3 regions of the Candidatus Enterococcus clewellii genome follow, and region 1 is predicted to be linked to each of the others. Evidence: predicted binding sites of a transcription regulator. Region 1 holds the regulator's gene; each other region holds the start of a gene.

What was found. The regulator CtsR, encoded in region 1, represses protease genes until heat stress. The targets are predictions, from matches to a motif close to TTGGTCAAAAAAGGTCAAANA.
Region 2: A5888_RS19005 (ATP-dependent Clp protease ATP-binding subunit) is a predicted target of CtsR. The motif match lies at 1,232-1,252, and genes of this name have one in related genera.
Region 3: clpB (ATP-dependent chaperone ClpB) is a predicted target of CtsR. The motif match lies at 745-765, and genes of this name have one in related genera.

The regions. Positions count from the first base shown of each region.
Region 1 is NZ_CP147247.1:2,593,667-2,595,943, forward strand. It holds gene A5888_RS12345 (ATP-dependent Clp protease ATP-binding subunit) at 1-889, opposite strand, end outside; gene A5888_RS12350 (CtsR family transcriptional regulator) at 892-1,359, opposite strand; gene A5888_RS12355 (MerR family transcriptional regulator) at 1,541-2,002, shown strand; gene A5888_RS12360 (MBL fold metallo-hydrolase) at 1,989-2,277, shown strand, end outside.
Region 2 is NZ_CP147247.1:4,062,164-4,064,440, forward strand. It holds gene A5888_RS19005 (ATP-dependent Clp protease ATP-binding subunit) at 1-1,168, opposite strand, end outside; gene A5888_RS19010 (hypothetical protein) at 1,650-1,832, shown strand; gene A5888_RS19015 (phosphocarrier protein HPr) at 1,999-2,265, shown strand; gene ptsP (phosphoenolpyruvate--protein phosphotransferase) at 2,265-2,277, shown strand, end outside.
Region 3 is NZ_CP147247.1:985,910-988,186, reverse strand. It holds gene A5888_RS04630 (hypothetical protein) at 49-525, shown strand; gene clpB (ATP-dependent chaperone ClpB) at 959-2,277, shown strand, end outside.

The DNA of each region.
Region 1 (2,277 bases):
CAATCAAGGTATGCAGCTCATCAATAAATAGAATAACCTGACCATCCTGATAAATTTCATCAATGACCTTTTTCAGTCGGTCTTCGAATTCCCCACGATATTTTGTACCAGCTACCAATGCACCCATATCCAACATCATCAACCGTTTTTCATGCATTGCTTTTGGCACTTCACCATTAACGATTTTTTGCGCTAATCCTTCAGCGATAGCTGTTTTACCTACACCCGGTTCTCCAACTAGAACAGGATTATTCTTTGTCCGTCTGCTCAGAATTTGAATGAGACGCCTTACTTCATCAGAACGTCCTACGACTGGATCGAGATTGTTTTCTCTTGCTAACTTCGTTAAATCTCTTGCTAAAGAATCCAATGTTGGTGTACCACCTTTTGGCGCCCCACCTTTTTGATTCTTTCTCTTATTCCCAGACATTGCCATTTGAGGATCATTGACTCCAATTTTTTTCATCAGCAATTGTCTGATCTTGATTAAGCTCAAGCCTAAATTTACTAAAATACGTGACGCGAGAATATCTTCATCTCTCAACAAGCCCAATAACAAATGTTCCGTCCCAATATTTGGTGCACCCAAACGTTTTGCTTCTTCTCCGGAATAAGCAAAAATTTGTTTTGCACGAGGAGAGTATGGTAAATACGCACCTTTAGGGTAAGATTTCACTACACCATACCCCATTAAATGTTCAATTTCTTCTCGTATATCATTTTTGTCAACATTCAGTTGTCGCAGTGTTTTTCCTGCAATCCCTTTTGACTCAATGACTAAAGCAAGTAATAAATGCTCAGACCCTACTGATTGATGTCTGAAGTACTTCGCTTCTTCTTGCGCAATGGCTAAAACTGCCTTGGCGCTATCTGTAAATAACTCATCCATAACTATTCCTCCTCATAGCTCAAGCGTTCCAAAAAGGCATACATCAATTGAGCCCGTAAAAAATCTTCCTTAGCGCCAAATTTTCCAAGTACATTCTTACCTAAAGCCGCCAGCATAATATTTCCCTCGCGCTTTGTAACGACTTTTTCTTCATATAATTTCTGAACAAAAATCAGTGCATCTTTTTCTGACAGCTGATCACCAATAAACTTTTCAATTTGTTCCAATAGCTGTGTATTGTCTGATAATGTAACCTTAGCGATGCGAATATAACCGCCCCCGCCTCGCTTACTTTCAACCGAATACCCGCGTTGAATCGTGAAACGAGTGTTGATCACATAATTTATCTGGGAAGGGACACAATTGAATAGGTTTGCCATCTCTGCACGACGAATCTCAATCTTACTATTATCTTCCAAAATCTTCTTTAAATATGCTTCAATCAAATCAGAAGTATTTTGATTGTTCATAATATCCATCCTTCTCCCTTGACTATTACTGACCATAATTATATCGAATTTGAGCGTGTAAATAAAGGAGAAAGCTTCCTCTTTATAGAAAAACAAGGAACTTTTCAAAATAAAATCACTTTTTTTCTACTTGACCTTGGAGTTCTATCCAATGTTATCATTGCACTAGGAGGTCGATACAATGACAACAGCATGGACCATCAACGAGATAGCCAAAAGAACGGGGTTATCAAAAGACGCTATCCGTTTTTATGAAAAAGAAAAACTCATTTCTCCTAAAAGAGCGGACAATAATTATCGTATATACTCGGCTGAAGATCTTTTAAAACTAAAGTACATTTCAGTCATGAAATATGCGCACTTTTCTGTAAAAGAAATCAACAGCTTTATGGTCCTCTTCGATCAAGAGCTATCACAAGAATGCAACCAAGAAGGAATGGCCCTTCTAACCAAAAAAATCAGTGATTTAGAACAAATCATACAACACTATCAGTCGATTTTAGTTTTACTGAAACAGCTTCCTTATCCTGGAACATTTCAACAACTGACTGAGGAGCTTGGAACTGGAAATGCCCGACGTTTAGACAGTTTTGTAGAACAATTATTTGATGAAATCAAGGAGAAATCACATGAAAATTATTGACCATTCAGATTCAAATGCATTACAGTTGATTACCATGCCACGCATTTTTCCAATCAACTGCTACATTATTAAAGAAAGAAACTTCTGCACACTAATCGATTGTAGTAAAAGCGGGACAGCAAAATCAATCATCAAAGCCATTGAACACACTCAGCTTCCTTTAAAATATATTGTCCTTACTCACGCTCATTCCGATCATACTGGGGATATTCAAAAAATCAGCGCGCATTTTCCGGAAGCAGAAATATGCATAGGAAAAAAAGAATTTATCGACA
Region 2 (2,277 bases), 1.5 Mb from region 1:
CCTGTAATTTATTGATTTGATCACGATAATAAGCTGCTTTTTCAAAATCTTCTTCTGCAGAGGCTTGTTGTTTTTGTTGTTCCGCATCTGCTAACTTCTTTTCAATGGTTTTTGGATCAGCAATTTGAATCGTCAAGTTCATCTTAGAACCAGATTCATCCAATAAATCGATCGCTTTATCTGGAAGGAAACGATCTTGAATATAGCGATTAGAAAGGTAAGCTGCTCCTCTGATTGCTTCATCTGTATATTTTACATGGTGATAATCTTCATAGCGTTTTTGCAAACCTTTTAGAATTTCGATCGTTTCATCAACGGTTGGTTCATCTACTCGTACCGGCTGCATCCGACGTTCTAACGCTGCATCTTTTTCGATGATTCGATATTCGGTCAAAGTTGTCGCCCCAACCATCTGTAGTTCGCCACGAGCGAGGGCTGGTTTCAAAATATTGCCGGCATCCATATTGCCATCGCCGGCTGCTCCGGCACCAACTAATTCATGAACTTCGTCAATGAAAAGGATGATGTTTTCTGCTTGTTTGATTTCTTCAATCAACTTCTGCATCCGCTCTTCGAATTGACCGCGGATACCTGTTCCTTGAACTAAAGAAGCGACATCCAAGCGAATAACTTCTTTTTCCAATAGTTTTTGTGGTACATCGCCATCAATAATTTTTTGTGCCAATCCTTCTACAACGGCTGTTTTACCCACACCAGGTTCGCCAATTAACACAGGATTGTTTTTTGTTCTTCTATTCAGGATTTCGATAACACGTTTGATTTCTTCGTCACGACCAACGACTGGGTCGATATCTCCTTGTCTGGCAGCTTCAGTGATATTGATTCCGTATTCACCGAGTAAACCATTCCCTTGTCCACCTTTTCTTGGTGGTTGGCCATTAATACCATTGCCATCACCAAATTGTGTAGGCGGTGTTTGTTGCCCAAGTTGATCTCCTTGTTGCATTTGGCGAGAAAGAGAACGGTATAAATCATCTAAGCTTCCAAACCCAAAGGGGTCTTGAGACATGGTTGGTTGTGTGTTGTTTGCTTGCGCTTTTAATTTTTGATAGCAACTTTGACAATAGTCCAACTGTTTTCTCTGACCATTGACATTTGCGTATAAGTGAATTGTAGCTTCATTTTGTTTGCAGTTTTGGCAAATCATCTACTAATGCACGTCCTTTCACTTGTAAGACTGAATTTTAAGTCAAAATTAAAGATCAAAAACCAACTGACCTTTTTTGACCTTTGAAAATATTATAGCACGTTTTCCAATAGAATCAAGTAATTGGCTCTATAAAATGAACGAGGTTCAATCATTTTTTTATCGCTTTGTTATGGGAAAGAATGAGGACTAGGTAAAGGAAACAGACCTTTCGAGTTGCAAAAATAATAGAATCTGTTTAAATAGATAGCGTATTTTTTACTGCTCAGGTAATTCAAATTCAGAATTTAGACAAATAGAACTGTTTCCTATAAGATAGATACGTCCCAAAACTTTTTTTAGTTTAAAAAGGGCATTTACTGAGGCATATCCATTAGGTATGCAAGCAATAATATAAAGCATGGAGAATGATTATTGCTAGTTGATATGGACTCTTGGTAGAATGGAGTGAGCAAGAAAAAGAAAGAAGGTGGCGTCTTTTATGCCCGAAAATCCATTTGAGGATAGCATCCGACAATTAAAGGAAGGAACGATTTCAGAAATTGTCATTGAACAAAAGGATTTCAGTACATTCAGAGAAGCATGGAAAAACGATGAAGATCGTGAAAAAATTGTTGGTGAGGCTGGTTTAAGCGGAAAAATTATTTATCGATTTACAGATTAATTGAAAAGGTTTACTAGATTCCTTAAATTTTCGTTGAAAACAGTTGTAACAACTTCAAAAAAATGGTAATCTTAAAAATTGAAAGGGTCGTTTTTTATACAAAATATGTATGGATAGAAAACCCTAACATAAAAAAATATTTTACTTACGAAGGAGACCGATTCATATGGAAAAGAAAGACTTTCACGTTGTAGCAGAAACAGGGATTCACGCACGCCCAGCTACATTACTAGTACAAACAGCAAGCAAATTTAACTCTGATATTAACTTAGAGTACAAAGGTAAATCAGTTAACCTGAAATCAATCATGGGCGTTATGTCTCTTGGTGTAGGTCAAGGTTCTGATGTTACTATCACTGTTGATGGTGTTGACGAAGCAGATGCAATCGCTGCAATCGTTGAAACAATGAAAAAAGAAGGACTGTCTGAATAATGACTGAGATGC
Region 3 (2,277 bases), 1.6 Mb from region 1:
TAAACTAGTGTTAGTTCTTATAATAACAAAAAGTGGGAGAGTGGAAGTATGAAGAAATTGAAAATGGTTATTGCAGCTGCTACTATGCTTGTTTTACTTGGTGCGTGTGGGCAACAAAAGAATAACACTAAGGAAAGTAGTGAGACGAATATGTCGACAGAACAATCAACGAACCAATCGACAAATAGTACATCTGGATCAGGGGATGAAGTATCTGAAGCTTCTGTCTTTACGGGTGTATTAGCAGAAGATGCTACTGAAACGGAAAGTGATGGCAGTATACGGATAACCTTACATGAAATAGGAGCCGTTTCCGATCCGGAAGAAATGTTGCCGAATTTTCAAAATAATGGCGTGATATTGAATGCGCAAGAAAAGCAATTAGCTGAAGGGTTAACAGTGGAGCAATTAAAATCCGGTGATAAGATTCGTTTCACATTAGCGGAATTGCCGATAATGACGATGTCGATTCCGCCTCAAATACCGGGGAATTCCATCACGTTAATTGAAAAAGTAGAAGAGTAAATAGATAGGACCGTCGATACTTAGTAAAACAAACTGAGTATCGGCAGTCTTTTTTTGCATTAACAGTGGTGCATAATCAAGCAAGAGCAAAAGAATGTACTAAATGACTTGTTTTAGTCCTGCAGACTGATTTTTATTAAGAAAGGATTTGTTACACTGGATAGCAGGGAAATCAATGATGAGCGAGTGGAAAAGAAGGATGAAAAAAAGAGTAGATAACGTTTGACCTTTACTGACCAATTGGGTATAATTTAATCATAAACATTCATTATCTTTGAATTTTATGGGAGAGAAGCTCATAATAAAATCGAAGATAGTCAAACGAAAATTTTGTAGAAGTGATAGGTTTATACTAGCTATCCCTTTGTTTAAATTGAAGAATAGGAAATGTTATAGAATGAATATAGATCACCATGTTTAGGAGGAAACCTTTATGAAGATTGAAAAAATGACTACGACTTTGCAGGAAGCAATTGCTGAAGCACAACAGATCGCTGTTACCCGTCGTCACCAGGAAATAGATATAGCTCACCTGTGGAAAATATTTTTACAGCCCAATCATTTTGTACGTAACTTTTATACGGATGCCGGCTTGGATGTCGATGCTTTTGAACGAGAGGTCGATTTGGCACTGGATGAATACCCAAGTATTGAGGGTGGAAATGTTCAGTATGGTCAGACAATGAGTCAGAATTTGTTTAGCTTGTTCAGCGAAGGGGATAAATTGAGAGAAGCCTTTCAAGATGAATTTCTTTCAACAGAAATTGTTGTATTGGCGCTGATGAAGCTGAAAAATTATCGATTGACGAAATATTTGCAACGTCAGGGAATAACAGAAAAAGAATTGAGAAAAAATATTGAAGATATGAGAGGTGGGGAAAAAGTGACTTCTCAAAATCAGGAAGAACAATATAAAGCATTGGAAAAATATGGTGTGGACTTGGTTCAACAGGTCAGAAGTGGCAAACAAGATCCAATCATTGGTCGTGACGAGGAAATCCGTGATGTGATCCGTATTTTATCCAGAAAAACGAAGAACAACCCTGTTTTGATGGGTGAACCAGGTGTCGGTAAGACCGCAATCGTTGAAGGCTTAGCGCAGCGGATCGTGCGTAAGGATGTACCCGAAAACTTGAAAGATAAGACCATTTTTTCTTTAGATATGGGTGCGCTGATTGCCGGGGCTAAATTCCGTGGAGAGTTCGAAGAACGATTAAAGGGTGTTTTGAAGGAAGTGAAAAAGAGTGATGGCCGTATCATTCTTTTCATTGATGAGATTCATAATATTGTTGGCGCAGGAAAGACGGAAGGCAGTATGGATGCCGGAAATCTCTTGAAGCCAATGCTTGCTCGTGGCGAGTTACATTTGATTGGTGCGACAACTCTTGATGAGTACCGTCAATACATGGAAAAGGACAAAGCGTTGGAACGTCGTTTCCAAAAGGTGTTGGTGAAAGAGCCGACGGTTGAAGATACAATCAGTATTTTGAGAGGCTTGAAAGAACGCTTTGAAATCCATCACAGGGTAAACATCCATGACAATGCTTTAGTTGCAGCGGCGACTCTCTCAGATCGTTATATCACAGACCGGTTTTTACCGGATAAAGCAATTGATTTAGTGGATGAAGCGAGTGCAACGATTCGAGTAGAAATGAATTCAATGCCGACAGAGTTGGATCAAGTGACGCGGCGTTTGATGCAGCTGGAGATCGAAGAAGCTGCGTTGAAAAAAGAATCAGATGATGCTAGTAA